Regions from separate parts of the Nocardioides albertanoniae genome, predicted to be linked through region 2. Evidence: riboswitches for the same ligand, from Rfam matches in the RefSeq annotation. Region 2 holds a riboswitch; the other holds the start of a gene.
What was found. Region 2 has a riboswitch for cobalamin ahead of FB381_RS07475 (FecCD family ABC transporter permease). Riboswitches for the same ligand answer to the same signal wherever they lie in the genome.
Positions count from the first base shown of each region.

Region 1: linked by a shared signal. The riboswitch ahead of FB381_RS17115 (prenyltransferase/squalene oxidase repeat-containing protein) and the one ahead of FB381_RS07475 (FecCD family ABC transporter permease) in region 2 are both predicted to bind cobalamin.

Region 1 covers NZ_VFOV01000001.1:3,570,567-3,574,937, forward strand. The annotation lists gene FB381_RS17110 (hypothetical protein) at 1-547, opposite strand, end outside; gene FB381_RS17115 (prenyltransferase/squalene oxidase repeat-containing protein) at 541-1,629, opposite strand; cobalamin riboswitch at 1,693-1,829, opposite strand; gene FB381_RS17120 (NYN domain-containing protein) at 1,877-2,632, opposite strand; gene gatB (Asp-tRNA(Asn)/Glu-tRNA(Gln) amidotransferase subunit GatB) at 2,762-4,270, opposite strand; gene gatA (Asp-tRNA(Asn)/Glu-tRNA(Gln) amidotransferase subunit GatA) at 4,267-4,371, opposite strand, start outside.
Region 2 covers NZ_VFOV01000001.1:1,566,096-1,570,466, reverse strand. The annotation lists gene FB381_RS07485 (ABC transporter substrate-binding protein) at 1-514, opposite strand, end outside; gene FB381_RS07480 (ABC transporter ATP-binding protein) at 511-1,350, opposite strand; gene FB381_RS07475 (FecCD family ABC transporter permease) at 1,347-2,366, opposite strand; cobalamin riboswitch at 2,482-2,665, opposite strand; cobalamin riboswitch at 2,752-2,967, shown strand; gene FB381_RS07470 (ribonucleotide-diphosphate reductase subunit beta) at 3,095-4,093, shown strand; gene FB381_RS07465 (ribonucleoside-diphosphate reductase subunit alpha) at 4,093-4,371, shown strand, end outside.

The DNA.
Region 1 (4,371 bases), 2.0 Mb from region 2:
TCTGCTCCGATTCCGGCTCGGATTCGGCGGCGTCATCCGGAGATAACTCCGGCGACGGGCTTGAGGGCGCCCCCACAGCACTCCCAAGCTCCGTCGCCGGAGCGGTAACGACATTGTCGTCTATCCACGTGAACGCAACACCCTGCCCGGAGGTCACGGCTATTTCGGTAACATTTCTGGAGGCGTAGCTCCAGGCCCCGGATTCGTCGGTGACCCACAGCGACCAGTAGGCGTCTGCGGGCGGCATCTGAGCGCATCCGGCCGCCTTCGGACGCTCGTCGACCCGGCACACGACACTGGGCATCGAGGTCACGAACGTGAGCCGATGCCCCGCTTTCTCGAACACGTCGGCACCGGTGTCGCCCTCCTCGGGCCGCACGCAGTCGACCTCCGGAGCCCCACCCAGCGCACGGGGCTCGACGACCACGGTGACGCCGTCGCACGCGTCGGCGGTCGACGCCGCGGCCGGCGGGAGGGCCGGAGAGAAGAAGAGTGCGGTGGCCCCGGCGAGAACCGCCAGGGCCACCAGCGAACGCACGCTCAGCACGAGCTCTTCTCGGTCGCGCCCTTGGGCAGCTGCTCGAGGGAGGGCAGCGCCTGCGCAGCCGCGAGACGATACATCCCCTCGGACTCCTTGGTCAGACCCTTCTCGTTGCCGTCGGTCAGCGCCGCGTCGTCGAACGCGACCGCGCCGGCGTCGTCACCGCAGGTCACGACGTGCTCGGCGACCCACGTGGCCGCCTTCTCGGCGGCCGCGTCCTCGTCGGCCTCGGCCAACGCCCAGCCGGCCAGGCCGGTGGAGTTGGAGTTGGGCACGTTTCCCGTGGCCGAGCTGAACGAGCCGTCCTTGGCCTGGGTCGACGTCAGCCAACGTACGCCGGCGGCGGCTGCCTTCTCGGCCTCGGTGGAGTCGACCTCCTGGAGGGCGAGCACGGCGAACGCGGTGGCGTCGACGTCGGGCACCGCCTTCGGGTCGGCGTCGCAGCCCTGGTCGGCCGCGGCGGGGTCGGGTGCGAACGTGATCCGGAACCAGCCGTCGGAGCACTGCTGCTCACCCAGGAAGTCGGCGGCGGCCTTCGCCTTGGCCGACTCGGCCTCGCCCAGCGCCATCACGGCGTAGGACTGCCCGATGGTGTTGGCGTAGTCGGCCGCCTTCTTGTTCTTCGGGTCGAGCTCGTCGGCGATGCGACCCGTCTCGGAGACGGCCTGTTCGAGCTGTTCGAGCAGCCCGGAGTCGGCCACGTCGGCCTCCTGCTGGAGCACCAGCGCCTTCGCGGTCGACCCGGCCGAGGTGACGGTGCCGAAACCGGGGCTGGTGTAGGCCTTCTGGTTCTTGGTGACCGCCTTGGCGATCGTCTCGACGTCGGCGTCGTGGCCGTCGACCTGAGCCAGCGCGATCCCGATGTCGGCGCTGAGACCGAAGTCGTCGGTACCGTACTGCGCGTTGCGGGCCACGCCGTCGGGCGCCTGCGCGACGAGCCAGTCGGCCACGCTCGCGGCCGTCTTGGTGTCGTACGCCTTCTCGTCTGCGCCGTCGGCACCGTCTGCGTCCTCGCCGCCGCAGGCGGCCAGCGACAGCGCGCTCAGCGCGACGAGAGCGGCGATGCCGCCCCTGATGGTCTTGTTCATGGTTCCTTCCCGCTGTAAGGGCGGGAGGCGCGGGGCCGACCCGCTGCGTTCCACGACAGCGACTGGTCAGACACGGCCGCGGCAGGTGCTCCGGCTCGCTCGGGCGGTCTCGATCGAGACGATCTCGATGGCCCGGGCCTACGGTTGCGGGTCAGCGCCGGGATTCGACCGGCTTCCCCCACCACGGCGTGTGTGGATGGTGCTCTGAGTTATCGGACCAATCCTACGGCGGCCAGGCGGACGTACGTCACTTCCTGACGTTGCGACGGTCGCCGACCGCGATCGCCGAGGTGCCCTCGTCCTTGAGCTCGAAGAGGTCGATCGCCTTGATGAGCTTGGTCCACGTGGAGTAGCCGTAGTTGCGGGGGTCCTCGGAGGACTGGTTGCGGATGCGGGAGACGACGGTGCCGACCAGTGCCCAGCCGTCGTCGTCGGCGGCAGCGTCGATGGAGTTGCGCAGCAGCTGGATCAGGCGTGCGTTGCCCTTGAGCGCCTGCCCGGTGGTCGCCGAGGACCGCTTGCGCGTGCGGCCCTCGCCGTTGGCGGCCTCGGTCTCCTCGTCGGCGTCGCCGCCGAGCTTCTCCACCACGGTGAACCGGGTGCAGGCGCTCTTGAACGGCGCCGGCGTCTTCTCCCGGCCGTAGCCGTAGACGGCCTGCCCCTTCTCCCGCAGGTAGTGCACCAGCGGCGTGAAGTCGGAGTCGGAGGAAACCAGCGCGAACGCATCCGGAGTGGCCGCGTGCAGCAGCTCGACCGCGTCGATGGCGAGCGCCATGTCGGAGGCGTTCTTGTGCGCAGTCAGGTCGAACTGCTGCATCGGCCGGATCGCGGCGTCGTGCAGCTCCCCGATCCACCCCTTGAGCTCGGGCTTGGTCCAGTTGCCGTACGCCCTCCGGATCGTCACCTCACCGTATTCGGCCAGGTCGTTGAGGATCGCGTCGATCTTGGCCGCGGGCGCGTTGTCGGCGTCGATGAGCAGGGCGATACGGAAGGGCTCGGTCACGGCGGACAGTCTGCCAGTGCCACACACCGTCGAGTCGGCTCATCCTGACCAAAACCATCGCCGAGTCGGCGCGTTAGAACGCGCCGACTCGGCGGGTTGGGTTGTCAGGACGAGCCGACTCGGCGTACGTCAGGCGAGCTTCTCCAGGATCAGCTCGCGCACGCGCTTGGCGTCGGCCTTGCCACCGGTCGCCTTCATGACCGCGCCGATGAGCGCACCGGCCGCGGCCTGGTTGCCGCCACGGATCTTGTCGGCGACCGCGGGCTGGGCGGCGATGGCGTCGTCGACCGCCGCACCGAGCTCGCCGTCGTCGGAGACGACGGCGAGACCACGGGCGTCGATGATCTCGGCGACGGTGCCCTCACCGGCGACGAGGCCCTCGAAGACCTGGCGCGCCAGCTTGTCGGTCAGCGTCTTGGCGTCGACCAGCTTCTGCACCTCGGCGACCTGAGCAGGCGTGACACCGAGCTCGGCGAGCTCGACACCGCGGTCGTTGGCCGATCGAGAGAGCTCGGCCATCCACCACTTGCGCGCGGCCTGCGCCGAGGCTCCGGCTGCGACCGTCTCCTCGATCAGCACCATCGCGCCGGCGGCCCACACGTCGCGCATCTCCAGGTCGGAGTAGCCCCAGGCGGCCTGCAGCCGAGCCCGCTTGACGGCGGGCGGCTCGGGCAGCGTGCCGCGGAGCTCCTCGACCCACTCGCGCGAGGGAGCGACCGGCACCAGGTCGGGCTCGGGGAAGTAGCGGTAGTCGTCGGCGTCCGACTTCGGCCGGCCGGCCGAGGTGGTGCCGGTGTCCTCGTGGAAGTGGCGGGTCTCCTGGAAGATCGCCTCCCCCGCGTCGAGGATCCCGGCGTGGCGCGACATCTCGAAGCGCATCGCCCGCTCGACCGAGCGCAGCGAGTTGACGTTCTTCGTCTCGGTGCGGGTGCCGAGATCGTCGGAGCCCTTGGGAGACAGCGACAGGTTGACGTCGCAGCGCATCGAACCCTGGTCCATGCGTACGTCGGAGACACCCAGACCCAGCAGGATCTCGCGCAGCGCGGCGACGTACGCCCTGGCCACGAGCGGTGCCTTGGCACCGGCGCCGGTGATCGGGCGGGTCACGATCTCGATCAGCGGGATGCCGGCGCGGTTGTAGTCGACCAGCGAGTAGTCGGCCCCGTGGATGCGACCGGTGGCGCCACCGATGTGGGTGGTCTTGCCGGTGTCCTCCTCCATGTGGGCGCGCTCGATGTCGACCCGGAAGGTCTCCCCCTCCACCTCGACGTCGAGGTAGCCGTCGTAGACGATCGGCTCGTCGTACTGGCTGGTCTGGAAGTTCTTCGGCATGTCCGGGTAGAAGTAGTTCTTCCGGGCGAACCGGCACCACTCCGCGATCGAGCCGTTGAGCGCGAGGCCGATCCGGATCGCGCTCTCCACCGCCTTGGCGTTCACGACCGGCATCGCGCCGGGCAGGCCGAGGCAGGTCGGGCAGACCTGGGTGTTGGGCTCGCCGCCGAACGTCGCCGGGCAGCCGCAGAACATCTTGGTGTTGGTGTTGAGCTCGACGTGCACCTCGAGCCCGAAGGCCGGGTCGTAGCGCTCCAGCACCTCGTCGAAGTCGACGAGGTCCGCGGCATCGGTCGCGGCGGTCATCGGGCCACCTCCAGCTTGTCGATCGAGAGCACCGAGCCGACGGCCGCCTCCAGGGCGGCACCGACGCGGTAGAGACGGGCGTCTTCGAGGACGGGCGCCAG
Region 2 (4,371 bases):
CGCGGGCGCCGTCGTCCTGGCGGCAGGTCTCGCTGAGCAGGTAGGTCTCGATCCCGTGCTCCTCCACGCTCTGCGGCACCAGGTTGCGCGACTCGCTGAAGCCGTAGCCCCAGCCCGCGAACATCAGCTGCGGGTCGAGCGCCAGCACGGTCTCCAGCGTCGGCACCTTGTCGCCGACGACCTTCAGGTCGTCGACCCGGTCCTGCGGGTAGGCCAGCTCGAGCACCTCCTGGTCGCGCGCGATCCCGGTGACCCCGGCCAGCTCGTCGCGGGCGCCGACCGCCAGCGCGATCGAGATGATGCCGCCGTCGTACGCGTAGAGCTCGGTGACCGGCTTGTCGACGCTGACCTTCTCACCGCAGTTCTCGACGCTGATCGCACCAGCACCGGCAGCGCCGGCAGCTCCGTCGTTGTCGCTGTCGGCGCCGCAGGCGGTGAGGACGGTGGCGCCCAGGGCGAGCACGGCCAGCGCGGTGAGTCGGGCGCGGCGTACGGGGCGGGTCGTGGGGCTCATGCGGAGGTGTCCTTCCGAGGATGGATGAGGAGGTGAGACTGGGGCAGGTGCGGGTGGGGCACCTGGACGGAGCCGACTCCGAAGTGGTCCTCGACCAGGACGGCGTCGAGGACCTCCTCGGGCGGTCCCTGCGCGACGACGGTCGCCGGGCCGGTCTCCGGATGTACGCCGGGCGGTCGGCCAAGCACGGCGAGCCGGTCGAAGGAGCGCAGCGCGAGATCGAGGTCGTGGATGGTTGCCACGACCGTGGTGGCCCGGTCGGAGACGGTCTGGAGCAGATGCAGCTGCCAGGCGACGTCGAGGTGGTTGGTCGGCTCGTCGAGCAGCATCGTCGGGCTCTCCTGGGCCAGGCCGCGAGCCAGCACGGCCCGGCGCCGCTCACCGCCGGAGAGCCGGTCGCAAGGATCGTCGATCCGGTCGCCCAGCCCGACGACCTCGAGCGCCGCCCGGACGATCTCGCGCTCGCGGCGGCCACCGCGTGCCCAGGGCCGGGTGCGCGGCACCCGACCCAGCGCAACCATCTCGCCGACGAGCAGCTCGGCCGAGGCCACCTCCTCCTGCGGGACGTAGGCCAGCAGCCGCGCCCGGGCGCGGGCCGGGATGCGCACTGCGGGCTGCAGGTCGCCGGCCTCGTCGGCGAGCTCGGCGTGGCCGGTGCTCGGGCGACGTACGCCGGCCAGGATGCGCAGCAGGGTCGACTTTCCCACGCCGTTGACGCCCACGATCCCGAGCCTGGCTCCGGCCGGCACGTCGAGGTCGACGTCGCGCAGCACCTCCCGCTCCCCCAGCCGGGCGCCGACCCCGCGCAGCCTCAGCACCTGTCCGGACGCGCTCATGACTCGCCGCCGAACCGGTAGCGGCTGCGACCCATCAGCAGCAGGAAGAGCGGCGCGCCGACGACGCCGGTGACCACGCCCAGAGGGATCTCCTGCGGCCGGGCCACGAGCCGGGCGAGCACGTCGACCCAGAGCAGGAACAGCCCGCCGCCCAGCGCCGCGACCGGCAGCACGACCCGGTGTCGGGCACCGACCAGAAGGCGGGCGGCGTGGGGCACGATCAGCCCGACGAAGCCGATGCCGCCGCTGACCGCGACCAGCACGCCGACGAGCACCGCCAGCGCGACGAACAGCCCCGCGCGCAGCGCCATCACGTTCACACCGAGGGAGGCCGCGGTCTCCGGGCCGGCGGCGAGCGCGTCGAGCCAGCGGTGCATCGCCAGCATGCCGACGGCGACGACGAGGCCGACGACGGCCGGGACCCACAGGCGCTCCCAGCTGGCGCCGCCGACGCTGCCGAGCATCCAGAACATCACCGAGTTGGCCGCGCGCGGGTCGTCGCTGGCGAAGACCAGGAACGAGGCGATCGCGGAGAGTCCCGAGGAGAGCACCACCCCGGAGAGCACCAGCCGGATCGGGGTCAGCCCACCCTGCGCGGTCGCGACCAGCCAGACCATCACGCTGGCCCCGATCGCGCCGAGCAGCGCCCCGGTGGAGAGCGCGTAGATGCCGAGGCCGGCCAGCGCGCCCGTGGTGATCGTCGCGGTCGCGCCCACCGAGGCGCCCGAGCTGATCCCGAGCAGGAACGGGTCGGCCAAGGGGTTGCGTACGAGCGTCTGCATGCCCGCTCCGGCGACCGCCAGCCCGGCTCCGACGACCAAGGACATCAGCGCCCGGGGCATCCGCAGCTCCCACACGATCACGTCCCAACGGCCGGGAGGGTTGCCCTGGACCCGGTCGGTGACCGCGGCGACGACCTCCCCGAGCGGGATCCGCTCGGTGCCGAACGCCAAGGAGGCCACGGCACTGAGCACGGAGGCGACCAGGAGCACCACCACCAGCGGCACGAACGGCACCCGGCGCCCGCGAGCCCGGCCCGGCTCGGACGTACCGGTGGGATCGGCGGTGCGGCAGGCGATTGCCACGGCGGTCGGCCTCTCAGGTCTTCGGGACCCTGATCGCGAGGGCCGTTGACGTACATCTGAGCCGACAGGTCTTCGGACTCGGGTTCACCCGGCGACGCTGCCTTCCCAAGAACTCACGTCCCAGTGGCTGGTGTAGCGCCGCCGTCGCCCTCACCGCTGCGCGCCAGTCCCGGATTCATACCGGAGTTCCCTGGCATCTCGAGGATGCGTTCGACTCGAGGAGAGGCTAGCACGGCTCGCCAGGCGCTCCGGGCGGCCTGAGTCACATCTCCGCGAAGCACAAGATCTTGATAGTTGCATCGGTGTAATTCCCGCATATAGTGGTGCCCGCAGCTGGTTCTCCCTCCTCGGTGACGAGGCGGGAGAGGCAAGAGGGAACCCGGTGAGAGTCCGGGACTGCCCCGCAGCGGTGAGTGGGAACGACCGCCGTCACCAAGCACTGGGAGCAAGCCATGCCCCTGGGAAGCGACGGCCACTAGGACCGCGTACGACGCCCACGAGTCCGAAGACCTGCCAGTGCCCACCTCATGGTGGGGTCCGCGACCTCGAGGGAAGGTCAGGGGATCGAGCGCCGTCGGTGCCGGCCTCTTCTGCCCTCGACACGGATGCACGAGACATCCACGCGGGCCGCGGGGCCCGCCGACGAAGGGGGCACGGACATGATCGACACCGACGGTCTGCCGATCCGCACCGAGAAGGCGGCGTACGTCTTCGACTACCCGATGGCCGAGGACCTGGCCAAGAAGCAGCGGAGCATCTTCTGGACCGCCGAGGAGATCCCGGTCGAGAACGACAAGCAGGACTTCCTGGTCAACATGACCGACGCCGAGCAGGCGGCGGTCAAGACGACGCTGAAGCTGTTCACCATCTACGAGCTGATCCTCGGCGGCGAGGTGTGGGGCGACCGGCTCTTCCACGCGTTCCCGCGGCCAGAGATCCAGATGATGACCAACGCGTTCTCGTTCGCCGAGCTCAACATGCACGCGCCGTTCTACGCGAAGCTCAACAAGACGCTGATGATCGACACCGAGGAGTTCTACGACTCCTACAAGAACGACCCGGTGCTGGCCGAGCGGATCGCGTTCGTCTGGGACGCGATCGCCGACGACGACCTCCTCTACGCACTGAGCGTCTTCACGCTCATGGAGAACTGCGTCCTCTACTCCAACTTCGCCTTCCTCAAGCACTTCCAGTCGGGCGGGAAGAACCTGCTGCAGAACGTGATCAGCGGCATCAACTTCTCCGCCCGCGACGAGAACCTGCACGCCACCGGCGGCGCCTGGCTGTTCAACACGCTCTTGGAGGAGTACGCCGCGACCGTTTCTGCCGAGCAGTTCGAGGCCGAGCGCGCCGACCTGTTCGCCCGGGTCAGGGGCGTCGCCGAGCACCTCTACGCCCACGAGGCCCGGATCGTGGAGATGCTCTTCGCCCACGGCCCGATCGAGGGCATCGACCAGGCCGACCTGGAGGCGTTCGTGAGGTCGCGGGTCGACATGACGCTGGAGAACATGCGGATGGAGCCGCTCTTCGGCGTCGAGGACAACCCGATCGCCGAGTGGTTCTACAGCGGCATCAACGGCACCCAGTTCCACGACTTCTTCCAGGTCACCGGCAACGAATACAACCGCAACATCGGCGAGATGGAGTTCAGCTTCTGATGACGAACAACAACTGGGAGACCCTCTCCGCCGAGCGCAAGGCGCTGCAGGACTCGGGCACCGTGCCGACCTTCATGACCACCGCGGGCTACGCGATGTTCAAGGCGAAATACACCGTCGAGGGCCAGAGCGTCCGGGAGCGCTACCGGAGGATCGCGGCGACCGCCGGCGACCTGGCCGACGAGATGTACGCCCGCGAGGACGGCATCTCCTGGACCGAGAAGTTCTTCGAGGCGATCTGGAACGGCTGGCTCTCGCCGTCGACGCCGGTGCTCTCC